Regions from separate parts of the Nocardioides panzhihuensis genome, predicted to be linked through region 2. Evidence: riboswitches for the same ligand, from Rfam matches in the RefSeq annotation. Region 2 holds a riboswitch; each other region holds the start of a gene.
The links. A riboswitch is a leader RNA that binds a small molecule or an ion and turns the genes downstream of it on or off. The one in region 2 is predicted to bind cobalamin.
Positions count from the first base shown of each region.

Region 1 (9,641 bases), 880 kb from region 2:
GAGGCCGTCGACCTCTGCCCCACCTACGGAACCCACCCCCAGGAGCCCACCCGATGAGCACCCCATCCACCACCACCCCCGACGTCACCGGACCCGCAGCACACCGAGCGGTTCGCTACGCGAAGGTCACCATCGGCTACAACGTCGTCGAGGGCATCATTGCGATCTCCGCCGGCACGGTCGCCGGAGCGGTCTCCCTCATCGGGTTTGGCATCGACTCCTCCATCGAGGTCGCTGCCGCCACGGTTGTCCTGGTGCGCCTGCTGGCCGAGATCAAGGGCGGCGAGCCCGACGAGGCCAAGGAACGCCGGGCACTGAAGTTCATCGCGATCACCTTCTTCGCACTCGCTGCCTACGTCACCGTCGAGGGCGTCCGAGACCTGGTCAGTGGCGAGAGGCCCGACACCTCTGTAGTCGGCATCGCCCTGACTGGCCTGTCGATCGTGATCATGCCCTGGCTGGCCCGGGCCAAGCGCAAAGCCGGGCTGGAGATGAACTCTCGCCTGGTGGTTGCTGATGCCGCAGAGACCCGACTGTGCGCATGGCTGTCGGTCTCCACCTTCGTCGGCCTGGTCGCGTTCGCCCTGCTCGGCTGGACCTGGATCGACCCGGTTGCCGGGTTCGTCATCGCCGGATTCGCAATCATGGAAGGCAAGGAAGCCTGGGAAGGCGAACTCGTCTGCGACGACGATTGCGAAGACGACGACCACGCCACCAAAGCCGACTCCTCGTGCTCGGACGGCCGCAAGTGAGCGCCCCTGTCGAAGCCACAGCCGAGGCTGGCGTCAGCGCTCTCAGACGCCGGATCGGACTCCTGGTCATCGCCATCGTCCTTGCCGGAGCGGACCTGACGATCAAGACCTGGGCCGAGCACGTCCTGCCAGGTAACCCAATCATGGGCGGACCGCTCGACCTCCAGCTCGCCTTCAACCCAGGGGTCGCCTTCTCCTTCGCCGCCGACGCGCCGGCATGGACCGTCGTCGCCGTCACGGCCGTGATCACCGCCGCCGTCGCCGTCGCGCTATGGCGAACGGCCCCTACAGCTTCCCTGCTATGGGGCAGCGCGCTCGCCACCGTGCTCGGCGGCGCTCTCGCAAACCTCATCGACCGCGCCGCTGACGGTCACGTCACCGACTACCTACACACCGGCTGGTGGCCCACCTTCAACCTCGCCGACACGCTCATCGTCGGAGGCGGGCTCCTCCTCGTCGCCCTGTCCTGGCGCACCAAGGACCGACCCAACGACCGACCTCAGGACGCAGAGACCGCCTGTCATCCATCCCCCTGTCGCGGTGACAGACCCTGACGTACCTGGCAACCCAGATGAGGGCCGACATCGAGCCAGCCTCTCTTGGCCTGGAGCCCCCGAACGCGCGCCGAGCCCGTGTCAGCGGCAGTGATGGAGGCGTGGAGCCACGAACAGACCCTCTACTTTGCACCTCAGGACACGGCTAGGAGTCGTGGGCCTCGACGACACGCACTGGGTCTGGAACCTCTCGGCAGCGAACGTCGGCCAGGGACGCACTCCGTGAACGCTCGTTGTGCGGCCTTCGACTATGTGCGATAGTAGCGGCGCCGCAGTGCACGGGAAGTCGGTGAAAGTCCGACGTGGTCCTCGCCACTGTGACCGGGAAGCCCCTCCTCACCCATGCCACTGGCCCGCCGGGCTGGGAAGGCGAGGAGAAGGCGTTGATCCGGAAGCCAGGAGACCGGCTGCGGCATCGTCCACGAGGTTCGTGGAAAGAAGGGGTCACGATGACCAACCCCACCAACCCGTCCAGCGCCGTCACCACGGTGCCGGCCTGGGCCTGGCTGCTTGCCGCAGCCGCCCTGTTCACCTTGTTCATGCTCACGCAGGAGAACGGCGCCCTTCTCGGCGCCGCCCAGGGCCAGTACCTGCACGAGCTCACCCACGACGCACGCCACGCCCTCGGCGTCCCCTGCCACTGACATGGGGTTCATAGATCTACTCCGCCGCGGTGCCGCAGCCGGAGCCGCAGCTGGCTGCGCCGCTGCCCTGATGATGTGGCTCGTGGTCGAGCCTCTGCTCCGCAAAGCCCTCGTCATCGAGGACGCCCGCAACGCCCGAGCCATGTCCGGCCACCGTAAGGGCGAGATGGAGGAGCCGCTCGTTTCCCGCGCCGGTCAGGTGCTCGGCGGCATGGCCACCGGCCTTGTCGTTGGCCTGTTGTTTGGCGTGGTGTTCGCGATCGTGTTCGGCAAGGTCCGGCACCGGCTCCCGGCAGCGACCGACTACGGCCGCTCGCTGGTACTGGCGGTGCTCGCCTTCGGCGTCTTCACCCTTGCGCCGGCGCTGAAGATCCCCGGCAACCCACCCGCAGTTGGCGACCCGGCCACGGTCAATCAGCGGACGCTGATCTATGTCCTGACGATCCTGATCGCGCTGGCTTTGGTGCTGGGGGCGTTCGAGCTGGACAAGTTCCTCGCCTCACGAGACCTGAGTGCGCCAGTGCGCACCACACTCGTGGTGGCGGCCTTTCTTTCGGTCGCCGGTGCCGTGTTCGCGCTCACTCCAGGCACGCCGGACAAGATCGCCAGCGATATGCCCGCGAAACTGATCTGGGACTTCCGGATCGCCTACCTCGCGCAGCTGGGCCTGATGTGGGCCACACTCGGAATGGTCTTCGGTCTGCTTCTCACGCCCCGTCGGGCGCGTGTGCCAACAGGCAGCGAGGTTTCCATCGCGTGAGCTCGACAGTCGGGCGCGTCCTGCCGGTCAACCCGAGCTCGCGCATAGGTCTCGAGATGGCTGCTCGCACGCCAAGGGGCAATTCGAGACGACGCCCCGGTCGTAGCCGGCGATGCCGTCTCGCAGCGCCTCCAGGTGGGCGTCGTGATCGACGCCCGGGTGCTTGCGGGGCTTGCGCAGCAACCGTCACGGCGGGCCGTGACTACCCACCGATCTCTGTCAACGCCACATGTCCGTGCCAGCCGTGAGCAGATCCGCACGCATCTGCTGGCGGATCTCGAGTAGCACCAGCAGGAGGAGTCCGGCGCCAATCATCCAGCGGCGCCGTTGAGGTGTCCATGCGAACCCGAACGTTACCCACCGACGACTGATGAGCCCGACAAAGGTGCGCAAGACCGCGAGGGCGGCACCGCCAACGATGAGGATGCTGAGAGGGTTGTACCGCCAGGCTTGGACCAGATTGCCTTGAGCGGTGTAGCGGGCGGCGCGGGTACCTCCGCACAGCGGATCCATGATCCCGAACTTGTGCAGCGGGCCATGGAGATCGATAGGCGGCAGACCGAAGAGCGCCATGGCCACAGCTATCCCGAGCGCAGCCAAAGCCAGGGCAGTGAGCCACCAATGGCGATCGTGGCGCTCGACCTCGAGCCGAAAGAAAGGAATGGCGATGGATACGTACGGCATGTCAGTCCTTGTCTGAACACGAATGGCGACTGGACTACTATGCCCCGTCCCACCCTCAACCCGTGTGTGCGCGCCGCCAGATCCTTGCGCCAGCTATATCTGGTCACCCCCGCGAGGGCTTGGAGATGTCCAGCACGAGGATGCAGATGAGCAAGAGGAGCCCAATGACCGCGTGCAGGAGGTCGCTGCCCGTCCGCCCCAGCGTGAGCGTGCCCGAGCAGCCTGAACTGTGACATCTGGCATATGCAGAATGAGGATGGCGATGAGCACGAACGTGCCCACGAGCGAGACGAACCCCAGTGATGGCGTAGCAGCGCCCACTTCGTCACCGCACCCATAAGCACGCGGATGGCGGTGGTCAACCTCGAGACCGGCCACACCCTCGACTACCCGCACGTCGGCTAGCCGACGACGGGCCGGCAAGCTGCACCAAGCCAAAAGACTTACTAGCCGCCCCGGATCCCTGGCCTGTCCGGGTGGATCTGGTTGGACACTGACCTCGGCGACTCTTGGGAGCATGGCGCTCATGGATCGGCCACCGACGGGGTACCTCTTGGGCATCGGGCCACCTGGCTCGTCGACAACCGTGCCATTGACGAGAGGGAGTGCCATGCACACCGTCGAGCAGATGCTGAAGACCTACCCCAAGGACCTGGGCGGCATCGACACCGCCAAGCTCGCTGCGACGATCCAGAGCCTGGTCGAATGCGCCCAGGCCTGCACTGCGTGCGCGGATGCCTGCCTGAGCGAAGACAACGTCGCTGACCTGACCAAGTGCGTCCGCAGCAATCTGGACTGCGCCGACGCGTGCTCGGCGACCGCGAACATCCTGTCCCGTCACACGGGATACGACGCCAATATCACCAGGACGTTCCTGCAGGCTTGTGCGACGGCTTGCAAGGCCTGTGGTGACGAGTGCTCGCGTCACGCCGACATGCATGAGCACTGCCGCGCCTGCGCCGAGGCGTGCCGATCGTGCGAGCTGGCATGCCGCGATCTGATCGCGAACCTGGGCTGACCAGTTCCCTCAGGCTGAGGTCGCTGTACGCGTCGTTGCGGCACGGGAACGCGCCGCCTGCTCCTTGCGCCACCCGTATTTCGTCAGGCCGCGAGGCTTGTAGATGTTCAGGACGAGGACGCCGATGAGCATGACGAGCCCGATGACGGCGTGTGCGATGTCGCTGCCCATCGCGAGCAGCCCCTCCTCGTCGAGCGTGCGCGCCCGATCAGCCTCGGCGGTGACGTCGGGCATGTGCATGATGAGGACGGCGGTGAGTACGACCGTGCTCACCAGCGAGATGAGCACCCAGTAGCGGCGTAGCAGGCCCCACTTCGTCGCCGCGCCCATCAGCACGCCGGTGGCTAGCGACCCGAGCGCAAGCGGCACGATCGCGTACCAGCCGACGAGCTCCATACCGATCCAGGCTGCTCTGACGACCGCGGGATCATCCGTGGCCAGCACGGCGGAGGCCAGTGCCAGGTAGGCGCAGACTGCGCCGATCCAGCCGACCGAGCAGCTCAGGTGCACCGCCAGGAGTAGCCGGCGTATGCGCGGACCGACAGTCACAGGCTGACCCCGCGGGCCGCCTCGTCCGCTGCCGGCGCGGAATGTATCCCGCCGCTGTGACGTCCTGGACCATGGTCGCCGCCGACTAGAACCATCGCCAGCACGGCGACCAGGATCACGGCCAGCAGTGCACCGATGAGGAACTTGACCCACGACGGCATGCCTGGGGGTGTCTCGTGTTCACCGGGAGCGGTCGGGGTCTGGTTGTCGCCGGGCGTCATCGCGCGCTCCTCGTTTTGTAAGACATTCTGTCTACCTTAGTGTGCATGGTGTCTGGGTCTGCGACAAGGCGTATCGTTGAATCATGCCGAAGCTCTGGAAGGACACCGTCGAAGAGCACCGGCGTGACGTGCGAACAGCGATCCTCGAGACCGCTTGGGCGCTCGCCCGCGAGCGGGGTGTCCGTGGAATCACGATGGGCCTGGTCGCCGAGCAGGCGGGCATCAGCCGCGCGACGCTGTACAAGTATTTTCACGGCATCGACGAGATGCTCGTCGCCGGTCATGCCGAGCACGTCGCGCAGCACCTCTCCCACCTCGAAGCGCTCCATAACGAGGCATCCTCTGCCGGAGCTGGGTTGCATGCGATGCTTCGGGGCTACGCACAGATCTGTTTCCACCGGGGAGCATCAGCCACGGCCGAACTGCATGGCCTGGTCCACCGTGGCGACGAGCACGCGCGCAACAGTGCGGATGTGACGACCCTGTTCGCCAAGGCCGTGCGAGACGCACAGGACCGCGGGCAGGTGCGAACTGACTTGGCGGCCGAGGAACTCGCCTCCTACAGCCTGCACGCACTCGAAGCCGCCGGGCAGGCACGGTCTGCGAGCGCGATCGACCACCTGGTCAAGCTCGTCGCGGAGTCTCTGCACCTCCAGGGGAAGACCGCCGGGTCCGGGAGCGACTAGGGCCCGACGGTCAACACCATGTCCTGGACTATGTGAGCCTCAGTTGCAGGCAGGCACCGGCCCAGGTAGTGACGGACTCACACGGCGTGCACGCATGAGCACTGGCAGGCGGCGAGAGTGCCTTCGGCGGTCTCCGCAGCCGTACGGACGAGCACATCGACGCCGCCGCGATCCGTGGCGCCGGACAACTCGCTGACCGGCTCGACTTCCGTTGCTGCTTCTTCGCGGGTCCACAGGGCGGGTGCTGCGACGGCGCCGATCGCGGCGAGGATGGCGAGGATGGTCCAGGTGGTGGGGAACCCGGCGTTGGTGGCAACCCATCCTGCGATCGGGTAGGTGATCAGCCAGGCGAGGTGCGAGAGGGAGAACTGAGCAGCGAAGACCTCGGGGATGGCGTCGGGTTCGACCGCGCGTCGGAGCACTTGGCCGGTCGGGGTGATGATGAGCGCCATCCCGCCGCCGATCGTGACCCAGATGACCGCAGTGAGCTGCGGAAGGGCGAGATTCAGCGCGACCGTCGCCAGGGCAGCGGCGACTGCGATGACCAGCACGGTAGCGCCAGTGAGCATCACGATCCGTTCCCCGGTGCGGTCGAGGATTCTGGGAAGGACGAGGGCTGCCAGGAGGGTGCCGGTTCCTGAGGCTGCGAGCATCCAGGCCACGTCGGACTGTGTTCCACCGAGCACGTCACGGACGTAGTTGACGGTGTTGACGACGACGATGGATCCGGCGGCCGCGACCACAAGGTTCAGGGCCATCACTGCGCGCAGGCTGGGCGTGGCGGCGAAGGTCCGGATCCCGGAGACGACCCGGTCCACAGCGCTGACGTGCGCGCTCGGGCGGGCGTTGGGGATGCGGGTGGAGAGTACGAGCAGCGCGGAGGCGGCGAACCCGAGCGAGGTGCCGAGGAACAGCAGGTTGAAGGACATGAGCGAGAGTGCGACTGCCGCGAGCACCGGGCTCAGCAGACTCTCCATGGTGTAGGCAACCTGCGAGGCAGAAAGGGCGCGCGTGTAGTCGGCCTCTTCGGTGACGATGTCAGGGATGACGGCCTGGAACGTGGGCGTGAATGCCGCAGACGCTGTTTGTAGGACACCGATCAGCGCGTAGATCTGCCAGATCTCGGTGACAAATGGGAGGGCAAGGACGACCAGGGCACGGACCAGGTCGAGGATGGTGAGGAACAAGCGCCGGGGCAGCCGGTCGACGTAGGCGGCCGCTAATGGTGCGACCACGACGTAGGCCACCATCTTGATGGTCAGTGCGGTTGCCAGCACCGCGCCGGCGCGAGGACCGGCGAGGTCATAGGCAAGAAGACCCAGCGCGACCGTGGCCAGACCGGTCCCGAACAAGGCGATCACCTGCGCGCTGAACAGTCGCCTGTAGTCACGGATCGCGAACAACCCCATGGTTCTAACCCTTTCTCAGGCCGGGCCGCTTCCATGGCCTGGCGTCGTGGTTTCATTCGAAGACAATCTGGCCCGAGTCGCTGTCCCTGGCCTGTCCGGCCACGGTCCAGTCGGGCGAGCGCATCGGCGCTGCGTCCCGCTGTGTGATGGGGCGGGCCACCGGTGCGGTGATTCTGACTGTTCCAGCAGCGCGACTCTTCGTGGATTCGATACCCCCGGCCCTTCGCCGCGCGAACGCTGACAACGCGGGTCGGGCCGGGGTACCTGAGCCTTACGACTCGTGCGGTCTCAGGCGGAAGCGAGCTTGTAGCCGGCCTTTTCGACGGCCTGCTTCACAGACGCATCGCTGATGTCGCTCTCGCTGGTGAGGGTGATCTCGCCGGCAGCGAGGTCGACGTCGACGTCGAGGACGCCTGGGATCTGCTCGACCTGGCCGGTGACCTTTCCTGCGCATCCGCCGCATGTCATGCCGGTGACGGTGTAGGTGGCGTTGGTTGCCATGGGTGAACCTTCCTGTTGGATTCCGTGCCGTGTTGGCCCGGTTTGTTGTGTGGGTCCAGCCTGCGGAGCAGGCCCTCTGGGTCCTCGAAGGTCTCGGGCGGCCCAGAAGTTCGGTGGTCAGGCATTGGCCGGCTCTGGCCGGGATGCCTCCGCGATGTGGTCGGTGCTGGTTCGGGTGTCGCTGTGGGTTGCCTGGAAGCTGCGCAGCCGGAGGCTGTTGGAGACCACGAACACCGAGGAGAACGCCATCGCGGCTCCAGCGAGCATCGGGTTGAGCAGTCCAGCGGCTGCCAGCGGGAGGGCGGCGACGTTGTAGGCGAACGCCCAGAACAGGTTCCCCTTGATGGTGGCGAGGGTCCGCCGAGAGAGCCGGATCGCGTCGGCGGCCGCGCGGAGGTCTCCGCGGACCAACGTCAGGTCCGAGGCCTCGATCGCGACGTCCGTGCCGGTGCCCATGGCCAGACCGAGGTCAGCCTGGGCGAGTGCCGCGGCGTCGTTGACTCCGTCACCGACCATGGCAACGGTCCTGCCCTGCTCCTGCAGCCGCTTGATCACGTCGACCTTCTCCGAAGGCATCACCTCGGCGATGACCGTGTCGGGGCCCGCCTCGATGCCCACAGCCGTCGCAACCGCCGTGGCGACTGCGGCGTTGTCGCCGGTGAGCAGCACCGGCGTCAGCCCGAGGCCGCGCAGCTGGCCGATGGCCTCGGCAGAGGTCGGCTTGATCGCGTCGGCAACGACCAGAACCCCACGAGCTCGGCCGTCCCAACCGACCGCGACCGCGGTCTGGCCCGTCTCGGCGGCTTCAGCCATCGCCGCCTCCAGGGACGGCGTCAGGTGCTGGGACCACTCGGCAAGCAGCTGCGGTCGTCCCACCAGGATGGCGTGCGAGACCTCCCCCTCGACGATGATCCCCTGCACGCCCAGGCCTTCGATGTTGGCGAAGTCCTCCACCGCAGGGAGGTCACCGACCTGCGCAGCCGCGCCCTTGGCGATGGCCTGGGCGATCGGGTGCTCGGAGGCGTCCTCGAGGGCGCCGGCGAACCGCAACAGCTCATCGACGTCCTCGCCTTCGGCCACGACCGTACGAACCAGGGTCATCTGACCGGTGGTGACGGTGCCGGTCTTGTCCAAGACGATCGTGTCGACCTTGCGCGTGGACTCCAGCACCTCGGGCCCCTTGATCAGGATGCCGAGCTGGGCGCCACGCCCCGTACCCACCATGAGAGCGGTCGGCGTCGCCAACCCGAGCGCGCACGGGCAGGCGATGATCAGCACCGCGACGGCCGCGGTGAACGCGGCGGCGATCCCGCCGCCGGTGCCTGCCCAGAACCCGAAGGTCGCCGCAGCCAGGCCGATCACGATCGGCACAAAGATCCCCGAGACCCGATCCGCCAGTCGCTGTGCCTGAGCCTTGCCGTTCTGGGCGTCCTCGACCAGCTTGGCCATCTGCGCCAGCTGGGTGTCGGCACCGACCCGCGTGGCCTCGACCACGAGCCGGCCGCCGGCATTGACGGTCGCGCCGACCACGAGATCTCCGGGGCCGACCTCGACCGGCACGGATTCACCGGTCACCATGGAAGCGTCCACGGCTGAGGAACCTTCGAGGATCCGGCCGTCGGTGGCGATCTTCTCCCCGGGGCGGACGACGAACCGGTCACCAACTGCCAGCTGGTCGATGCCGATCCGTTCCTCGGTAGGGCCGCTCGTGCCGTCGCGGAGGACCGCGACCTCCTTCGCACCCAGTTCGAGCAGGGCACGCAGCGCGGCGCCCGCGCTGCGCTTCGAGCGCGCCTCGAAGTAGCGACCCGCCAGGATGAACGTGGTCACTCCTGCAGCAGCCTCGAGATAGATGTTGCCGGA
Region 1 covers NZ_JACBZR010000001.1:1,799,669-1,809,309, reverse strand. The annotation lists gene BJ988_RS08475 (ArsR/SmtB family transcription factor) at 1-57, shown strand, start outside; gene BJ988_RS08470 (cation diffusion facilitator family transporter) at 54-752, shown strand; gene BJ988_RS08465 (signal peptidase II) at 749-1,306, shown strand; cobalamin riboswitch at 1,562-1,732, shown strand; gene BJ988_RS08460 (CbtB domain-containing protein) at 1,756-1,950, shown strand; gene BJ988_RS08455 (CbtA family protein) at 1,952-2,710, shown strand; gene BJ988_RS08450 (DUF2752 domain-containing protein) at 2,930-3,394, opposite strand; gene BJ988_RS08445 (four-helix bundle copper-binding protein) at 4,005-4,412, shown strand; gene BJ988_RS08440 (DUF2269 domain-containing protein) at 4,422-4,961, opposite strand; gene BJ988_RS08435 (hypothetical protein) at 4,958-5,182, opposite strand; gene BJ988_RS08430 (TetR/AcrR family transcriptional regulator) at 5,266-5,868, shown strand; gene BJ988_RS08425 (MFS transporter) at 5,946-7,277, opposite strand; gene BJ988_RS08420 (heavy-metal-associated domain-containing protein) at 7,566-7,778, opposite strand; gene BJ988_RS08415 (heavy metal translocating P-type ATPase) at 7,896-9,641, opposite strand, start outside.
Region 1: another riboswitch for cobalamin. It lies ahead of BJ988_RS08460 (CbtB domain-containing protein); the one in region 2 lies ahead of BJ988_RS04285 (prenyltransferase/squalene oxidase repeat-containing protein).

Region 2 (9,641 bases):
CTGTCGACGAGGCCATCGACGCCCAGCCCGCGGTCGCCGAGAAGATCCGCGGCGGCAACCAGGCCGCGGTCGGCGCGCTCATCGGCGCGGTCATGAAGGCGACCGGTGGCAAGGCCGACGCCAAGCGGGTCCGCGAGCTGATCCTGGAGAAGCTCGCCTGACGTACGCGCTGGCCTGACGTACGACATCGCCCGCGCTTTCCCGCCATGGTGGGAGAGCGCGGGCGTTTCGCGTCCGTGAGCGGTGCACAATCGAGCCGTGGTGGGAAGGTGCAGCCCGCCCTCAGCCTCAGGGGCTGGCAGACTGTCCCGAATGACCGAGCCCTTCCGTATTGCCCTGCTCATCGACGCGGACAATGCTCCCGCGTCCAAGATCGACGCGATCCTCAACGACCTGGCCGAGTACGGCGAGGTGACGATCCGCCGGGCCTACGGCAACTGGACCAAGTCCGAGCTCAAGAGCTGGATCGGGGAGCTGCACGACGCCGCGATCCGGCCGATGCAGCAGTTCGACCTGACCGCGCACAAGAACGCCTCCGACATGGCGCTCGCGATCGACGCGGTCGAGCTGCTCCATGCGGCCATCCCGGACGCGTTCGCGCTGGTCTCCTCCGACTCCGACTTCACCCCGCTGGTGCACTACCTGCGGGAGAAGGGTCGCGCGGTCTACGGCTACGGCCGGGAGAAGACACCGGCGCCGTTCAAGAGCGCCTGCACCCGGTTCACCGTCGTGGAGAAGCTCGGTGACACCGAGGAGGTGACCGAGACCGAGGCCGGCGTAGCGCCCGCCCGCAAGCAGGCCGCCGCCGCGACCACGGGCCAGGTGCTGAAGCGCAACGCCAGGCTGATCCAGCTGCTGCGCAACTCCATCGCCGCGGCCGCCGACGACGACGGCTGGGCCCTGGTCGGCACCGTCGTCTCCCGCATCCGCAACCAGTCCTCCGAGGACCCCCGCAACTACGGCTACGCCACCTGGACCAAGCTGATCAAGGCGATCGACCTGTTCGAGCTCAAGGACGAGGGCACCTCGGCGATCGCGGTCAGCGACCGGCGCAACGGCAGGAAGTGACGTACCCCTCCGGTACGTCCTCTGCGGACATCACCGTCCGCGCGTCTCCGCGACGGCCGGACGGGCGCATCTGATCCCCTTGGGCACCGACCCGTTGAGGTGCTTCAGGGCGGCCTTGAAGTCGCGGCAGCGCTCGGCGTCCTCGGCCTTGTTGCGGGGGTAGCCGATCGCCGCGTTGACCTTGCCCATGTCGAGGGCGTCGGCGAGCGGGTTGATGTCGCGGGCGACGGTCCAGTACCACCGCGAGATCGGCGCGCTGTGGTCCAGGGACCTGGCCAGCTCGGGGCGGCGGCGCAGGTCGATGTCGAAGTAGGCGCCGGCGTCGGTGTAGTTGGCCTCGCCGGTCAGCTGGATGTAGCCACGGCCGGTGAACTTCCGCTTGTCGCGGCCCTTGGCGTCGTGGTGGAACGAGCTCTCGTTGGCGAGCGTGGTCAGGTAGGCCGCCTGTCGGTAGGCGGTGGTGATCCGGGCGTCGGCCATCGCGCGGTTGAGGGTCGGGAGGCCGGTCTCGACGGTCCGCCGGTCGCCGACCTTCTCGCCGAACATGGCGACGAGATCGGCGTACGTCACCGATGTCCGGGCCGGTTCGGCCCGGGCTGGGATGGTCGGGAGGAGGGCGAGAAGGGTGGCCGAGATCGATGCTGCGACAAGGCCGAGAATCCTGTGGCGCATGGGGACAGAGTGACTGCTCGAACCGCGATCCCGCAAGCAGAGCCCGCCCGGCATAGGATTGCCCCGAATTAGCAGAGCCTCAATCAACACACGCCGTGGTGGGGGAAGCCGGTCGAACTCCGGCGCTGACCCGCAACCGTAGGCCCAGGACTCCGAGGTGTCCTGAGCGAGCCGGAGCACCCGTCGACGGACGCGTACTGACCTGACGCTGTCGTGGAACGCAGCGGGTCGGCCTCGTGCCTTCCCGACGAACAGCGCGGAAGGAACCATGAAGAAGACCGTCTTCGGCGGCATCGCCGCCGCCCTCGCCCTCACCTCGCTCGCCGGCTGCGGCGACAAGGCCATCGAGGAGGGGGAGAAGAGCACCTACGACGCCAAGGTGTCCACCTCGGTGGCCGACTGGCTCGTCGCCCAGGCGCCAAAGGGTGTGGCCCGCAACGCGCAGTACGGCACCGACGACTTCGGGCTCAGCGCCGACATCGGGATCGCGCTGGCTGAGATCGGCGGCTACGACGAGGAGCTCGCGACGATCACCGACGCCGTGATGGAGAACAAGGCCGCCTACACCTCGCCCGGCTTCGGCACCGTCACCTCGGCCGGCGCCACCGCGAAGGCGCTCGTCCTCCAGCAGAACGTCGACGCCTCCGACCCCGGCCTGCTCACGCAGCTCGAGGGCACGGTCGCCGAGAACGGCCGGATCGCCGACAAGCTCGACACCAAGAACAAGGAGGCGGCCGACTACTCCAACACCATCGGCCAGTCGTACGCCGTGTGGGCACTGAGCAACGCCGAGAGCAAGAAGGCCGCGGCCGCGGCGGAGTTCCTGGCCGGGCAGCAGTGCGAGGAGGGCTGGTTCCGGGTCACCTTCACCGCCGACGCCGCTGCCGCCGACCAGACCTGCGACGGTGACCCGAAGGCCGTCCCGGACGCCGACGCGACCGCGTTCGCGCTGATCGCCCTGTCGTCGGTGGCGAGCCCGGAGGCGGAGAAGGCCGTCAAGTCGGGCGCGGACTGGCTGAAGGAGACCCAGGCCGAGGACGGCTCGCTGAAGGCAGCCACCGGCAACGTCGCCAACTCCAACACCACCGGCCTGGCCGGATGGGCGTTCGGGCGTGCCGGCGAGACCGCTGCCGCCGAGAAGGCGGCCGCCTGGGTCGCCGACCACGTCGTGACCTGTGGTGACGACGCCGGGGCGGTGGCCTACGACGACGCCGCGCTGACCGAAGGCAACACCAAGGGGCTGACGAAGGAGTCCGAGGGGATGTACCGCCTCGCGGCCGCACAGGCGCTGCCGTCGCTGGTCTTCCTGCCCAAGGACGCGACCGCGAAGAGCTCGTGCTGACTCTGCGGTCCGTAGCGGTGGCCCTGGCGATCCTCGCCGGGGCCACCGCACCCGTCTCATCCGCAGTCTCATCGTCAGCCGCGTCCTCCGCCGTGGAACCGTGCGCGGGCGTGACCGTCGTGGTCGAGCCGAACGCGTTGGGCGGCGGTCCCAAGGTCGCCTGCGTCCAGCCGGAGGAGGGCGACACCGGCGCCGATCTCTTCGAGAAGGCGGGACATCCGCTCACCTTCGTGACCTCGATGCCGAGCGTCGTCTGCCGCGTCGCGGGCCGGCCGGAGGAGGCGGGCTGCGCCCAGATGCCGCCCGCTGACGCCTACTGGTCGCTGTGGATCACCGACGACTCGGGCGCCTGGAGCTACGCCTCCAGAAATGTTACCGAAATAGCCGTGACCTCCGGGCAGGGTGTTGCGTTCACGTGGATAGACGACAATGTCGTTACCGCTCCGGCGACGGTGCTTGGGGATGCTGTGGGGGCGCCCTCAAGCCCGTCGCCGGAGTCATCTCCGGAGGACTCGACAGGCTCGAACACCGAGCCGCGGCCGAGCTCCGACCCCGAGCCGCTGCCCGCCTGGGTCGCGCCGGTCGGCATCCTCGGTCTCTTCGCTCTCGCCGGTGCCGTGTGGTGGCGTCGGCGATGAGCGATGTGATCCGCAGGGCCGCGGTCGCGCGTCTGCCGCGTGATCTGCACCCGGTCGCCTGGTGGGTGTGGGCGATCGGCCTGGCCGCGTACGCCTCGTTCACCACCAACCCGCTGCTGCTCCTGCTCCTGGTAGGGGTGGTGTCGGTCGTGGTCGCCGCGCGACGCGGCGACCAGCCGTGGGCGAGGTCGTTCCGGCTCTACGTCGGCCTCGCGCTCTTCATCGTCGTGACCCGGGTGCTCTTCCGGGTGCTTCTGGGTGCCGTGCCGGGTCACGTGCTCATCGATCTGCCGGAGATCCCGCTCCCGGACTGGGTGCTGGGGATCCGGCTGCTCGGCCCGCTCACCCGAGAGGCGTTGCTGGCCGGCCTCTACGACGGGATGCGGCTGGGTGCGATCGTGATCTGCGTCGGCGCGGCCAACGCGCTGGCGAACCCGAAGCGACTGCTCCGTTCGCTGCCGCCGGCTCTCTACGAGGTCGGCACCGCCGTCGTGGTCGCGGTGACCGTGCTGCCCCAGCTGGCCGAGTCGGTCCAGCGGGTGCGCGCCGCGCAACGGCTGCGCTCCGGTGCGACCGGAAAGGTCAAGCGGCTGCGCCGCTTCCTCGTCCCGGTGCTCGAGGATGCCCTGGAGCGGTCGATGGCGCTGGCGGCCGGGATGGACACGCGCGGTTACGGCCGCACCGCCGGGATCCCGGCCCTCACCAGGCGGATCACCTCGGCGCTCATGCTGGTCTCCCTCGTCGGCCTCTGCGTCGGCGTCTACGCGGTCCTGGACGGCACCACGCCCGGCTGGCTGGCCGCCACCATGCTGGTGCTCGGCGCCGGGGCCGCGGCCGGAGGGCTGAGGCTCGCCGGCCGCCGGGTGACGCGGACCGTCTACCGGCCCGACCGGTGGCGCTGGCCGGAGGTCGTGGTGGCGCTGAGCGGGGTCGCGGTCGGCGCGGCGGGCTGGTGGATCGCCCGCGACCAGGTCCCGATCGCCTATCCAGGGGTGAGCGCCGTCCCGGGGGTCACGCTGACCGCGCTGGCAGGCGTGCTCATCGGACTGGTCCCGGTCGTCGCCGCACCGGTTCCGGCATCACTCGTCCAGGAGGAGGCAACCGCATGATCGAGCTGCGAAGGATCACCTTCACCCCGCCGGACTCCTCCGAGCACGTGCTCAAGGACGTCGACCTCACCATCGAGGAGGGCGAGCTGCTGCTCGTCTCCGGCCCGACCGGGTCCGGGAAGTCGACGCTGCTCGGCGTCCTCGCCGGCCTGGTGCCGCGCTTCTCCGGCGGTGCGCTGGAAGGGGACCTGCTGCTCGACGGCACCTCGATCATCCGTACGCCGCCGCGCGAACGCGCCGGGATCATCGGCTACGTCGGGCAGGACCCGGTGGCCGGCTTCGTCACGGACACGGTCGAGGAGGAGCTCGCCTACGGGATGGAGCAGCTCGGGCTCGCGCCGGCGACCATGCGGCGCCGGGTCGAGGAGACCCTCGACCTCCTCGGGATCGCCGAGCTGCGGCAGCGGTCGCTGCGTACGCTCTCGGGCGGGCAGCAGCAGCGCGTCGCGATCGGCTCGGTGCTGACCACCCACCCGCGGGTCGTCGTGCTCGACGAGCCGACATCCGCCCTCGACCCGACCGCCGCCGAGGACGTGCTCGCCACCATCACGCGGCTCGTCCACGACCTCGGCACCTCCGTCGTCGTCGCCGAGCACCGTCTCGAGCGGGTCGTGCCGTTCGCCGACCGGATCGCGCTCCTCGTCGGCGACGGTTCCGTCGCCGTCGGCGACCCCGCCGACATCCTGGAGACCTCGCCCATCGTGCCGCCGCTCGTCGAGCTCGGACGCGAGCTCGGCTGGTCGCCGCTGCCGCTGACTGTGCGGGATGCGAGGCGGCGGGCGCGGGGGTTGGAATACCCGGTTGACCGGCCCTCTACCAATTTCTCAGGGCTGCGCTTCTCAGGCGTTGCAACGCCAGAGAAGCGCAGCAAAAGCCTGAGAAGTTCGGGTCTCACCGTGACCCGAGGACGTACGCCGGTCCTGCACGACGTCTCGTTCGAGCTGCCCGCGGGGCGGGTGACGGCGCTGATGGGACGCAACGGGTCGGGCAAGTCGACGCTGCTGTGGACGCTGCAGGGGACCCAGAAGCGGCTTGCCGGATCGGTGGCCGTGGACGGCAAGGACCCCGCGACCCTCGATCCCGACGCCCGACGCACCCTCGTCGGGCTGCTTCCGCAGACCGCGGCAGACCTGCTCTACCTGGAGACGGTCGCCGAGGAGTGCGACGCGGGCGGCCCGCGGACCCGGGAGATCCTGGACAGCCTGGTCCCCGGTATCCCCGACGACCAGCACCCGCGCGACCTCTCTGAGGGCCAGCGCCTCGCGCTCGCACTGTCTCTGATCCTGAGCGCTGACCCGCCGGTCGTGCTCCTCGACGAGCCCACCCGTGGCCTCGACTACGCCGCCAAGCACGCGCTGGCCGAGATCCTTCGCGAGCTCACCGCTGCGGGCAAGGCGGTGCTGGTGGCGACCCACGACGTGGAGTTCGTCGCCGAGGCAGCCGACGATGTGGTGGTGCTCGCGGAGGGCGAGGTGGTCTCCGCCGGTGACGTACGCAGCGTGACCGCCGAGTCGCCCGCGTTCGCACCCCAGGTGAGCAAGGTCTTCGGCCCGGGATGGCTGCACGTGCGCGAGATCGTCGAGGCGGTGGGCGAGGGATGATCCGGTTCTCGCCCCGCACGGCGGTCCTGCTCGCGATCATCTCCGTGGCCGGCCTGATGATGTTCGCCTGGCCGCTGCTGCTCCACGGCTACGAGCGGGTGCAGCCGCCGTTCATCTTCCTCGCGTTGCTGCCGCTGATGCTGATGGTGCTGCTGAGCGAGCTCTCCGCGGGCGGGATCGACACTCGGATGATCGCTGTCCTGGGCGTGCTCAGCGCGATCGAGGCCGTGCTGCGCGCCGTCTCCGCCGGCACCGGCGGGGTGGAGCTGGTCTTCTTCATGCTGATCCTCGGCGGCCGCGTCTTCGGCCCCGCCTTCGGGTTCGTGCTGGGCTGCACGAGCCTGTTCGTCGCCGCGCTCGTCACCGCCGGTGTCGGGCCTTGGCTGCCCTATCAGATGCTCGGCGCCGCCTGGGTGGCGATGGGGGCCGGCTTCCTGCCGCGTGCGAGCGGCCGCGCCGAGATCGGGCTGCTCGCGGCGTACGGGATCTTCGCCTCGTACGCCTATGGGCTGCTCCTCAACCTGCAGGGCTGGCCGCTGCTCACCGGAGTCACGGTGCCCGGGGGCAGCGGCAACCTGTCCTACGATCCCGGTGCCGCGCTCGGCGAGAACCTGGCGACGTTCCTGCGCTATACGCTGGTCACCTCGACCAGCAGCTGGGACACCATGCGCGCGATCACCACCGCCATCGCCATCGCGCTCCTCGGCCCAGCCGTCCTCGCCACCCTCCGCCGAGCCGCACGCCGAGCCATGATCACCCCCGCCGAAACGTCACTCCCGTCGGCCGAGGCGTCACTCCGGTCGGCCGAGTAGTCACTCCGGTCGGACGAGGCGTCACGTATGTCGGTCGAGATCTGGCCGGTGCCGCACGTGTAACACGTCGTTCGTAGCACTATCCGGTCGTTCCGATAGGGCGAGTAGTACTACGAACGACGTGTTACATCTCGCCGCGGCCGCACCGACTGACGCTTCGGCCGACGCGCCTGACGCTTCGGCCGACCGGAGTGACGCCTCGGCGCAGATCAGGCGCGCTGGTGCTCGGCGACCCGGGCGAGGAAGGCCAGCAGCAGCTGGTGGACGCGGTCGGGCTGCTCCATCTGCACGAAGTGGGTGCCGTCGAGCTCGACGAAGGTGCCGTTCTTGACGCGGGCGGCGACCCGGGACATGTGGCGTGCGCCGGCGATGAGGTCTCGGGTCCCTGCGACCAGCACGACCGGCACCTTGATCCGGCGCGGTGAGACCGAGCGGCGCTGAGAGGTGCGCAGCGCGAGGTGGAAGTACCACTCGACCGGTGTGGTCAGGAACTCCGCCAGCGCCGCCGCGGCGAGCTCGGGGTCGGGGACCTTGCCGATCAGGCCGGCCTTCGAGAACACCTCGATCGCCCGGGGTCCGAGGTCGAGGCGGGTCGCCACGGGGGTGATGAGGGAGCCGGTGCGGCGCAGCACCTTCGACGCGGTGCGGGTGAGGATCGCGGCGGCCGGGGCGGGCAGTCGCAGCGGCCCCAGCATCGACTTGAAGGTGTCGCCGGGCACGCCGGCGACCCCGAAGACGCCGGAGACCCGTTCGGGATGGTCCGCGGCCAGCTCGAAGGCGGTGTTGACCCCGATCGACCAGCCCATCACGACCGGCCGGGAGAGAGCGAAGGCGTCCATCACCGACAGCGCGTCCTCGGCGAAGTGTCTCGACGTGGTCTGCTCCGGGTCAATGGGGCGCGCCGAGCCGGAGGTGCCGCGGTGCTGCCAGGAGACGACGCGTACGCCGCAGGAGGTGTGCAACAGCGCCGGCCAGTTCCACGGGCTGGTGCCGAGTCCGTTGCACAGCAGCACCGTCGGCCCGTCGATGATGCCCTCGGGGTCGTTGGTCCAGGCGCGGATCAGTGTGCCGTCGTCGGAGAGCACGTCACGGAACGCCACCGTGGACTCGGCGATCGCCTTCGGCAACGTCATGCCGTCGTTCGCTGACGCTCGCTCATACAGACATTCTCTCCGAAGCGAGCAGCCGGAGGAAGTGCTCGACCTCCTCGCGCTCCGCACGCCGGAGCAGGAGCTCCTCCTCGGCGGCCTTGGCGTTGTGCCGGGCGGCGAGCTGGGAAGCCACCGGCCAGGCGATCAGCAGCTGGATGGGGCGTAGGAACGGGCCTGCCATCCGGCCGGCGGTGCGCGCGGCGAAGAGCACGGCGACCTGGGCGGCGGCAGCAGTGGACACAGGGGTGGTGATGGACGACAACGGAGCAACTCCAGAGACAGGCGAGGACCGAGCAGGGAGAGGGGGAGTTGTCACCGAATTGTAGTGACCTGAACATTCGGAGTCAGTGACGTTCCGATGTCGCTTGTGTGAAACGCGGCACCATGTGCCCTACGAGGTCACGCCGGGGTCGACTCCGCCGGCACGTGACGCTCGGACTTCCCGGTCGTGGTCGCCCCCGCGGAGGCGACCACGACACAGGCGATGGCCAGCCACTGCAGGACCGAGAGCCCCTCGTGGAGGATCAGGATCGCAGCGAGTGCGCCGGCGGCCGGCTCCAGAGACATCAGGATCGCGTAGAGCCCCGACTTGATCGAACGAAGGGCGACGAGATCGAGGGAGTAGGGCACCACCGAGGACATCAGGCCGACCATCAGCCCTATCAGCCACACATGTGGAGACCCGAGCCCGTCGGCGTACGCCATCGCCGCAGGCGTCAGCGCAAGCGCCGCGACGGTGGAGGCCAGCGCGAGCCCGTCGAGCCCCTCCCAGCGCGCTCCGGTCGCCTTCGACAGCACGATGTACGCAGCCCAGCAGGCCCCCGCGAGCAGGGCGAACAGCACGCCCGGGATCGAGATCCGGCCCGGCTCGAGGCCGAGCAGCACCACCCCCGCGGCGGCCAGTGCGACCCAGACCAGGTCCCGGGCCCGCCGGGAGGTGACCAGCGCGATCGTGAGCGGACCGATGAACTCGATGGTGACCGCGATCCCGATCGGGAGCCGTGCGAAGGCCTGGTAGATCGCCCAGTTCATCAGCCCCAGCGAGGCACCGAACGCGACCACGACCAGCCAGTCGCGCCGCGCGAGGCCGCGGACCCGGGGCCGGGTGATCGCCAGCAGGATCAGCGCGGACAGTGACAGCCGCAGCCACACCATCGCCGTCGGGGTGACCTCGTCGAAGAGCGACTTGGCGAACGTCGCGCCGACCTGAACCGACGCGATCCCGATCAGGACCAGGACGACCGGGTG
Region 2 covers NZ_JACBZR010000001.1:917,413-927,053, forward strand. The annotation lists gene gatB (Asp-tRNA(Asn)/Glu-tRNA(Gln) amidotransferase subunit GatB) at 1-161, shown strand, start outside; gene BJ988_RS04275 (NYN domain-containing protein) at 313-1,068, shown strand; gene BJ988_RS04280 (hypothetical protein) at 1,099-1,740, opposite strand; cobalamin riboswitch at 1,804-1,942, shown strand; gene BJ988_RS04285 (prenyltransferase/squalene oxidase repeat-containing protein) at 2,009-3,082, shown strand; gene BJ988_RS04290 (hypothetical protein) at 3,193-3,720, shown strand; gene BJ988_RS04295 (CbiQ family ECF transporter T component) at 3,717-4,829, shown strand; gene BJ988_RS04300 (ABC transporter ATP-binding protein) at 4,826-6,430, shown strand; gene BJ988_RS04305 (ECF transporter S component) at 6,427-7,242, shown strand; gene BJ988_RS04310 (alpha/beta fold hydrolase) at 7,452-8,375, opposite strand; gene BJ988_RS04315 (hypothetical protein) at 8,398-8,634, opposite strand; gene BJ988_RS04320 (EamA family transporter) at 8,793-9,641, opposite strand, start outside.

Region 3 (9,641 bases), 2.7 Mb from region 2:
CTGCTGCAGCGCTACCTCGACGAGACCGGCGACTACCCCACGAGCGTGGGGTTGTCGGTGTGGGGCACGTCCGCGATGCGTACGGCCGGTGACGACATCGCCGAGGTGCTCGCGCTGCTCGGGGTGCGCCCCGAGTGGGACGAGGCCTCGCGCCGCATCACCCACCTCGACATCATCTCGCTCGAGGAGCTGGGCAGGCCGCGGATCGACGTGACCGTGCGCATCTCCGGCTTCTTCCGCGACGCGTTCCCGCACGTCGTCTCGATGCTCGACGACGCGGTCCGGATGGTCGCCGACCTGGACGAGTCGCCCGAGGAGAACTACGTCCGTGCGCACACGCTCGCCGACCTCGCCGAGCACGGCGACCAGCGCCGCGCGACCTCGCGGATCTTCGGCTCCAAGCCCGGTTCGTACGGTGCCGGGATCCTGCAGGTGATCGAGGCCGGCAACTGGCGCTCCGATGCCGATCTGGCGGATGTCTACACGGCGTGGGGCGGCTTCGCCTACGGCCGCGACCTCGACGGCGCCCCGGCGGCCGACGACATGCGCGCCAACTACCGCCGGATCAAGGTCGCTGCCAAGAACGTCGACTCCGCCGAGCACGACATCGCCGACTCCGACGACTACTTCCAGTACCACGGCGGCATGGTCGCCACGGTCCGCGCACTGACCGGCTCGGACCCGAAGGCGTACGTCGGTGACTCCACCTCCCCCGACGCCATCAAGACCCGGACGCTGCAGGAGGAGACCAACCGCGTCTTCCGTGCCCGCGTGGTCAACCCGCGCTGGATCTCGGCGATGCAGCGGCACGGCTACAAGGGCGCCTTCGAGCTGGCCGCGACCGTCGACTACCTCTTCGGCTTCGACGCGACCGCCGGCGTGGTGCAGGACTGGATGTACGAGAAGCTCGCCCGCGAGTACGTCCTGGACGAGACCAACCAGGAGTTCATGCGGACCTCGAACCCGTGGGCCCTGCGTGGCATCGTGGAGCGACTGCACGAGGCGGCGGAGCGCGGCCTGTGGGAGTCGCCCGACCCCGAGGTCGTCGCGGCTATGCAGGAGATCTATCTCGACATCGAAGGTGATCTGGAGGAGGAATGAGCTCTTCAGCCAAGCGTCGGATCAAGATCATCGGCGTCGGTCCCGGCGACCCCGACCAGGTCACTCTCGAGGCCGTCGCCGCGATGCGGTCGGTCGACTACTTCCTCGTCACCGACAAGTCGGGGACGGCCAAGGGCGGAATGCCGGATCCGCTGGTGCGGGCGCGCGAGGAGCTGCTCGACCGTCACCTCCAGCAGCCTGCCCGGGTGGTCAAGGTCGCCGACGCGCCCCGCGAGCGGCGCGAGGAGTTCACCGGGACCGACGCGGAGTATCGGGCGGCGGTCGCCGCATGGCACCGGGCCCGGGTCGAGAAGTATCTCGCCGTGCTGGCCGAGAACCCCGGCGACGTCGGCTTCCTGGTCTGGGGCGACCCGGCGTTCTACGACTCCACGATCCGGGTCGTCGACCAGATCGCTGAGCAGCTCGACGTCGAGGTCGACGTCATCCCTGGGATCTCCTCGGTGCAGCTGCTCGCCGCGCGACACCGGCTGGTGCTCCATGACGTCGGTCGCCCGCTCTACGTCACCACCGGCCGTGCGGTGCACGAGGCCGTCGAGGCCGGTCACGACAATCTCGTGGTGATGCTCAACCGCGTCGTCGATCTGCCCGGCCTGGAGGACTGGCGGATCTGGTGGGGCGGCAACCTCGGCACTCGTGAGGAGGAGCTGGTCGCCGGCACCGTCGGTGAGGTCCTTCCGGCGATCGAGAAGGCTCGGAACCGGCTGCGGGAGACGTCCGGCTGGGTCATGGACATCTACCTCCTGCGGGCCCCGCGGCGATGAGCGGGCTGCTCGTCGCCGGCACGACCTCTGACGCGGGGAAGTCGGTGGTGACTACCGGGCTGTGCCGGGCGTTCGCCCGCCGTGGCGTGAAGGTGGCGCCCTACAAGGCGCAGAACATGTCCAACAACTCGATGGTCTGCCAGGCGCCCGACGGGACGATGGCCGAGATCGGCCGGGCGCAGTGGGTGCAGGCGCTGGCGGCCCGGGTGAGCCCGGAGCCGGCGATGAACCCGGTGCTGCTCAAGCCGGGCTCCGACCGCCGCAGCCATGTGGTGCTGATGGGGCAGCCCGCCGGGGAGGTGTCCTCGCACGACTGGGAGGCGGGACGCCGGCATCTGGCGACCGCGGCCCATGCGGCGTACGACGATCTCTCCGCCCGCTTCGAGGTGATCGTCGCCGAGGGCGCGGGGAGTCCGGCCGAGATCAACCTGCGGGCGGGCGACTACGTGAACATGGGGCTGGCCCAGCATGCCGGGCTGCCGACCGTGGTCGTGGGTGACATCGACCGGGGCGGGGTCTTCGCGGCGATGTACGGCACCCTCGCTCTTCTCGATGCCGCGGACCAAGCCCTGATCAGCGGTTTCGTGATCAACAAGTTCCGGGGTGACGTCGGGCTGCTGACTCCCGGGCTCACCTCCCTCGAGAAGCTCACCGAGCGCCCGGTCTTCGGTGTGCTCCCCTGGGACCCGTCGTTGTGGCTCGACTCGGAGGACGCCCTCGATCTCGAGGGCCGCCGCGCAGCGGCCGGCGCCACCCGGAAGGTCGCCGTCGTACGCCTCCCCCGGATCTCCAACTTCACCGACGTCGACGCGCTCGGCCTGGAGCCGGACCTCGACGTCGTCTTCGCCGCCTCACCGGCAGACCTCACCGACGCAGATCTCGTCGTGCTCCCCGGCACCCGGTCCACGATCGGCGACCTCGCCTGGCTCCGCTCGCGGGGCCTCGACGTGGCCATCACCGAGCACGTACGCCGCGGCCGCCCGCTCCTCGGGATCTGCGGTGGGTTCCAGATGCTCGGGCGCGTGATCGCCGATCCCCAAGGGGTCGAGCAGAGCGGGATCGAAGGCGCCGCGGAGGTCGAGGGGCTGGGCCTGCTCGACGTACGCACCGACTTCTCCCCCGCCAAGAACCTCCGCCTTCCGATCGGGTCGGCGCTGGGCGTCGAGGCAAGCGGCTACGAGATCCACCATGGCCGGATCACCCGTGGTGACGGGGTGGAGGAGTTTCTCGGCGGTGCCCGTTCTGGGCAGGTCTTCGGGACGATGTGGCACGGGAGCCTGGAGGGCGATGCGCTGCGGGGTGCCTTCCTCGAGGCCACGTTGGGCCGTGAGCCGTCGGACGTCTCGTTCGCTGCTGCTCGTGAGCGTCGGATGGATCTGATCGGCGACCTCGTCGAGGAGCACCTCGACGTCGATGCGCTGCTCGACCTCGCCCGCTCCCCCGTCGGTCGAGCCGACGTCGTGAGGGACGAACGACGTCGTGTCGAGACCAACACGGTCCCCTCGAGCGCGACAGGGGACTGTGTTGGTCTCGACACGCCTCCGCCTAGCGGCTCCGGCGGCTCGACCAGCGGGGGCGGGGTCGAGCGATGAGGGTGTTGATCCTGGGCGGGACCGGTGAGGCGCGGGACCTGGCGGCGCGGCTGCTCGAGGCGGGGGTGGAGGTCACCTCCTCGCTGGCTGGGCGGGTGGCGCGGCCGCGGCTGCCGGTGGGTGCGGTGCGGATCGGTGGGTTCGGGGGTGTCGAGGGACTGAAGGCGGCGCTCGGCGAGTTCGACGCGGTCGTCGACGCCACCCACCCGTTCGCGCGCGGGATGTCGGCCAACGCCGCCGCGGCCTGTGCGCAGACCGGCCATCCGCTGCTCAGGCTGGAACGGCCCGGCTGGCCGGCCGACCCGTCCTGGGCCTACGTCGACACCCACGACCGGGCCGCCGCGCTTGCCGCCGACCTCGGCAAGCGGCCCTTCATCACGGTCGGGCGCCAGGAGCTCGCCCGGTTCGTCCCAGCCCTCGGCGAACACGCCGCGCTGGCCCGCGTGGTCGATCCTCCCGAGCTCGACCTCCCCGAGCCGTGGACCCTACTGAACAGCCGCGGACCCTACGACCTCGACGGCGAGCTCGCGCTGATGCGCGAGCACGGCACCGACGTACTCATCACCAAGGACTCCGGCGGCACCTACACCAGGCCGAAGATGGACGCGGCGGCCGAGCTGGGTGTGCAGGTGGTCGTCGTCCGCCGACCCGGCGGACCTGGCGAGGTCCAGACGGTCAACGATGTCGCCGACGCGATCGCCTGGGTCAAGGGGCTCCGGTGAGCGTCCGCGTCCTCGTCGGGATGTCGGTGACCGATGTCGACCGGCGCCAGGATCTGCACGCCTGGGCCGGCGAGCTCGGCGCGAGCCTCGCGTTCCTGCAGATGGGCGGCCCGTCGCTCTCAGCCGAGCTGACCCGGCTCGCCGACTCCGGAGCCGAAACCATCACGCTGGCCGGCGTCAGCCTCGGACCGCTCGCCCCCGGCCACTCCTGGCTGCGCCGGATCGCCGCCCACTGGTGGCGTGAGCGCTCCGGGAAGCGCCCCGAGATCCAGGTCGCAACCGGGCTGGCGACCACGCGCGCCGAGCTCCCCGACGCGTTCGCGGAGACTCGGCCGATCACCGGCACCGAGCCCGGGCTGACCACGCCCGCCTGGGAGCGAGTCCCCGGCCACGTACGTCAGGTCCTGATCTGTCGCGGCCCACGCTGCACCGCAAAGGGCTCGGAGGAGACCGCCAGGGCGGTGATCCTGGGTGCGATGGAGGCCGGGCTCGGCGACGACGACCTGCTGATCACCCACACCGGCTGCCTGTTCCCGTGCAACCAGGCGCCGGTGCTCAGCGTGCAGCCCGACGACGTCTGGTACGGCAATGTAGAGGCGGCCGCCGCCCGGGTGATCGTGCGTGATCACCTGGCCGACGGCCGCCCTGTGGAGGCCTACCGCCTCCCCCGTTGACCGCCGAGTCGGCTCGTCCTCACCCAGCTCCACGTCGAGGTCACAACGTGGCGGCGAGAGCCTTCCGCTCCGCGACGGCGCGCTCCGCCGCGTACAACCTGCCGACCAGCCCGGTCAGCGCCACCCCGAGCACGCCCCACATCGTGGCGAGCGTGATCAGCGAGGCGAGTCGGAAGGACCACAGCGTGTCCGCCGGGAAGTCGCCGATCTCGTTGACCGTGACGAAGAGCTGGCCCGTGACGACCACGACCACCAGGTAGGCGGCGGTGCCGCCGACGACGGCCGCGTAGGTCCCGACCCGCTCCCGCAGCCGCACCGCGCCGTAGGTGGCGAGCACGGCTGCGAGGACGGAGACGAGCAGGTAGCCGAAGTAGACCGACGTACGCAGCCCGATGGTGTCCCCGCTGCCGACCGCGGGTGGCGTGGCCGGGTACTTGAGGAAGGGCACCAACGCGACCGCAACGAAGCCGATCAGCGTGACGAGCGCCGTCGACTGGCTCGGCGTGAGCCGTCCGAGGCGCCCCATCGTGGCGGCGGCGACCAGCCCGATGATTCCCCCGAGCGCGACGCCGACCGCCAGGGCGCCGGTCAGCAGCCCCCAGGTGCTCTGGTTGGTGCGGGAGACCTCAGCAGTCTCCTCGCTCCCACCTTCGGTGGCATGCGAGTGCGAGTGTCCGTCGCCGCCGCTGTCTTCTGATGAGATTGTCTCCAGGGCGATGGCAGCGCCGACCTGCGGCTCACCGACGGCGTACGCCACCAGGAAGGTGGCGACACCGGCGAGGAGTCCGGCTAGCAGGCCGCGTACGAGAAATGCACGCGCGCTCATCAGTGGCAGGGGTAGCCGAGCAGGTGACGACCGTCGTGGACCCACTCGTGGACGAGCGTGCCGGACGGGATCGAGACGGCGCCCTGGTCGGCGCTGATGAAGAAGAGCACCAGCAACCCGAGAAGCCCGAAGAAGAGCGCCCAGGGGGCCAGCTCACGGAGCGGGATGGTGGGAAGGTCGGCGCCGGCGACGGGCGCCACAGCATGCTGCGACATATGTCCTCCTCAGGGATTCTGCGTCCCTGTTCGATGGGGTTGGACGGACACTCGGGTCTGACTCCACCGCCGCGAGGCGATGTCACAGTAGCGCGACTGTGCCGGAGTTCCACCGGCTTCCTCATGTCCGTTGTGTGCACTATAGCCAGAACTCAGCGGAGCCACTCGTTGCCGTCGAGATTGGTGAGATCGGTGATGTCGAGCGTCGGCTCGATCCCCGAATCGGGGACGATCCCGAAGTGCTCCAGCGAGCGTCGGACCCACTCGGCGGCGTCGATGTTGAGGGGGCCGGAGACCCACATCGCGTAGGGCAGGTTGACGAACCTGTTCTCCTTGACGGCGGGCAGATCGCGGGAGGCGGGGTTCGACTTGAGGACCTTGACCTTCTCCTCGTAGGACTGGCCGGGGTAGTCCACGAAGTAGATGACGTCGGGGTTAGCGGCGGCGATGCGCTCCCAGCCGACCTCGGTCCAGGTGTCCTCGACGTCGCCGGTCGCGTTGGTCACCCCGGCGGTGTCGAAGATCGCCTGCGGCCCGCCGAAGGAGCCGGACGTGAAGATGGCATCGGTCCCGGAGTCGAACAGGAACGCCGTCGGTTCCTTCGCAGGATTCGGGGCACTCTCCAGGGCCTCGCGTCGCTCCTCGATGTCGGTCACGACCTTCTCCGCGGTCTCCCGGTGGCCGGTCAGCTCACCGATGTTGAGCAGGTCGGTACGCAGCGCCGTCCAGGCGTCCATGGTGCCGCGGTCGCCGTCCTCCTGCCGGCAGGTCTCGCTGAGCAGATAGGTGGCGATGTCCTGCTCGTGGAGCGTCTCGGGCAGCAGGTTGCGCGACTCGTCGAAGCCGTAGCCCCAGCCCGCGAACATCATCTGCGGCTTCACCGCCAGCACCGTCTCCAGGGTCGGCTGATCCTCCCCGACCACCCGGAGCTCGTCGACACGATCCTGCGGGTAGGCGAGCTCGAGCAGCTGCTTGTCACGCGCCAGACCGGTGACTGCGACGAGCTCGTCGCGTGCACCGGCGGCGAGCGCGATCGAGATGATCCCGCCGTCGTAGGCGTAGAGCTCGGTGAGCGGCTCGTCGACCGTGACCTTCTCGCCACAGTTCTCGACGGTGATCGCGTCGGTGCCGGCGGCACCGGACGCGGTCGTCTCCTCCGCTCCACAGGCGGTGAGGATCGTGGCGCCGAGTGCGAGCGCAGCGAGGCAGGCAAGGCGTGGAGTCATGCCGAGTGGTCCTTCCGGGGGTGGATGAGCAGGTGGGGCTGGGCCAGGTGCGGATGGGTCACCTGGACGGAGCCGACGCCGAAGTGGAGGTCGACGCTGATGGCGTCGAGGACCTCGGCGGGCGGGCCATGGGCCACGACCGTCGCCGGGCCGGTGTCGGGGTCGGAGCCCTGGGGCCGGCCGAGAACCGCCAGCCGGTCGAAGGAGCGAAGCGCCAGGTCGAGGTCGTGGATCGTCGCGACCAGGGTCTCGGCCCGGTCGGCGACCGTCTGCAGCAACCGCAGCTGCCAGGCGACGTCGAGGTGGTTGGTGGGCTCGTCCAGGAGCATCACCGGGCACTCCTGGGCGAGACCGCGAGCCATCACCGCCCGCCGCCGTTCCCCGCCGGAGAGACGGTCGCAGGGGTCGTCGATGCGGTCGGCCAGCCCGACCGCGTCGAGAGCCGCGCGGACGATCTCGCGCTCCTGCGTCCCGCCGCGGGCCCAGGGACGGGTGCGTGGCACCCGGCCGAGCGCGACCATCTCGCCGACGAGCAGCTCGGTGGAGGCGACCTCTTCCTGGGGGACGTACGCCAGCCTGCGGGAGCGCTCACGCGACGAGGTCCGGCTGGTCTCGCGGAGCACGCCGGAGGAGTCGGCGAGGTAGCTGTGTCCGGTGGTCGGCCTCAGCACTCCCGCGAGGATCCGCAGCAGGGTCGACTTGCCCACCCCGTTCACTCCCACGATCCCGAGACTGGTGCCCACGGGCACGTCGAGGTCGATGTCGCGAAGCACGTCGCGCTCGCCCAGCCGGGCGCCGACCCCGCGCAACCGCAGCACCGGTCCGATCTCCTGCCCGCTCATCCCTCGCCTCCGAACCGATACCTGCCGCGGCCGAGCAGCAGGAGGAACAGCGGTGCGCCGACGACGCCGGTGACCACACCGAGCGGGATCTCCTGCGGACGTGCGACCATCCTCGCCAGCACGTCGACCCACAGCAGGAACAGCCCACCGCCCAGGGCGGCGACCGGCAGCACGACCCGGTGCCTGGCGCCCACGAGCAGGCGGGCCGCGTGCGGGACGATCAGTCCGACGAACCCGATCCCGCCGCTGACCGCGACGAGGAGGCCGACCAGCACGGCCAGCCCGACGAACAGCACCGTACGCAGAGCCGCGACGTTCACGCCGAGCGCCGCTGCGGTCTCCGGGCCGGCGGCGAGGGCGTCCAGCCAGCGGTGCATGGCGAGCATCCCGAGCCCCAGGACGACGGTGAGGGCGGCGGGCAGCCACAGCTTCTCCCAGCTGGCGCCGCCCACGCTGCCGAGCATCCAGAACATCACCGAGTTGGCGGCGCGAGGGTCGTCGCTCATGAAGACCAGGAACGAGGCGATCGCGGAGAGCCCCGAGGAGAGAACCACCCCGGAGAGCACCAGCCGGATGGGGGTCAGCCCACCCTGCGCGGTCGCCACCAGCCAGACCAGCAGCGCCGAGCAGATCGCCCCGACCAGGGCGCCGGTCGAGACGGCGTAGATGCCGAAGCCGGCCAGAGCGCCCGTGGTGATCGCCGCCGTCGCCCCCACCGACGCCCCGGAGCTGATCCCGAGGAGGAACGGGTCGGCGAGCGGGTTGCGGACCAGGGTCTGCATCCCGGCCCCGGCCACGGCGAGGCCCGCACCCACGACCAGGGCCAACAGCGCCCGCGGAAGACGGAGGTCCCACACGATCACGTCCCACTTCCCCGGGGCGTTGCCCTCGATCCGGTCCCCGACCGCCGCGACGACGTCGGCGACCGGGATCCGCTCCGAGCCGAAGGCGAGGGAGACCACGGCACTGAGGACCGAGGCGACCAGAAGGCCGAGGACCAGCGGTACGAAGGGCGCTCTGCGGTTCCCACCGGAGACGGATCTCATGGCAGGACGTCGAGCGTCGTCCGGTCACCGCCCGGCCCGCGCCTGCCCGGCTTGGCCTCCCGGATCGCGTACGCCACCGCGGCGGCGACCAGGGCGGCGCCGAGATCGACGTGGCGGGCGAGCCTGGTGGCGGCGGGGATATGGCCGGGGACGGCGGGCGGGCCGTCCCCCATCACGGCGCGATGCTCGACGCGGCTGCCGTAGTAGGTGTTCGTACCGCCCAGTCGGGTGTCGAGCGCGCCGGCGAACGTCGCCTCGGCGACCCCGGCGTTCGGGCTGGGGTGGCTGGGCGCGTCGCGGCGCCAGGCTCGCCACGCGGTCCGAGCCCGGCCCGGACGCACCGCGAGCACGAGCAGTCCGGTGAGCCGTGAACCCGGCAGGTTGGCCAGGTCGTCGAGGCGAGCAGCGGCCCAGCCGAAGCGCTCGTAGCGGTCGTTGTGGTGACCGACCATGGCATCGAGGGTGTTGGCCGCGCGGTAGCCGAGCAGTCCGGGCACCCCCGCAACGGCTCCCCACACCAGCGGCGCGACGACCGCGTCCGAGGTGTTCTCCGCGACCGACTCGACGACGGCACGGGTCACCTCGGAGGCATCGAGAGTGTCGGTGTCCCGGCCG
Region 3 covers NZ_JACBZR010000001.1:3,609,575-3,619,215, forward strand. The annotation lists gene cobN (cobaltochelatase subunit CobN) at 1-1,101, shown strand, start outside; gene cobF (precorrin-6A synthase (deacetylating)) at 1,098-1,883, shown strand; gene BJ988_RS17150 (cobyric acid synthase) at 1,880-3,475, shown strand; gene BJ988_RS17155 (cobalt-precorrin-6A reductase) at 3,472-4,197, shown strand; gene BJ988_RS17160 ((2Fe-2S) ferredoxin domain-containing protein) at 4,194-4,871, shown strand; gene BJ988_RS17165 (CbtA family protein) at 4,912-5,697, opposite strand; gene BJ988_RS17170 (CbtB domain-containing protein) at 5,697-5,912, opposite strand; adenosylcobalamin (AdoCbl) riboswitch at 5,914-6,056, opposite strand; gene BJ988_RS17175 (ABC transporter substrate-binding protein) at 6,065-7,138, opposite strand; gene BJ988_RS31025 (ABC transporter ATP-binding protein) at 7,135-7,980, opposite strand; gene BJ988_RS17185 (FecCD family ABC transporter permease) at 7,977-9,026, opposite strand; gene BJ988_RS17190 (cobalamin biosynthesis protein) at 9,023-9,641, opposite strand, start outside.
Region 3: another riboswitch for cobalamin. It lies ahead of BJ988_RS17170 (CbtB domain-containing protein); the one in region 2 lies ahead of BJ988_RS04285 (prenyltransferase/squalene oxidase repeat-containing protein).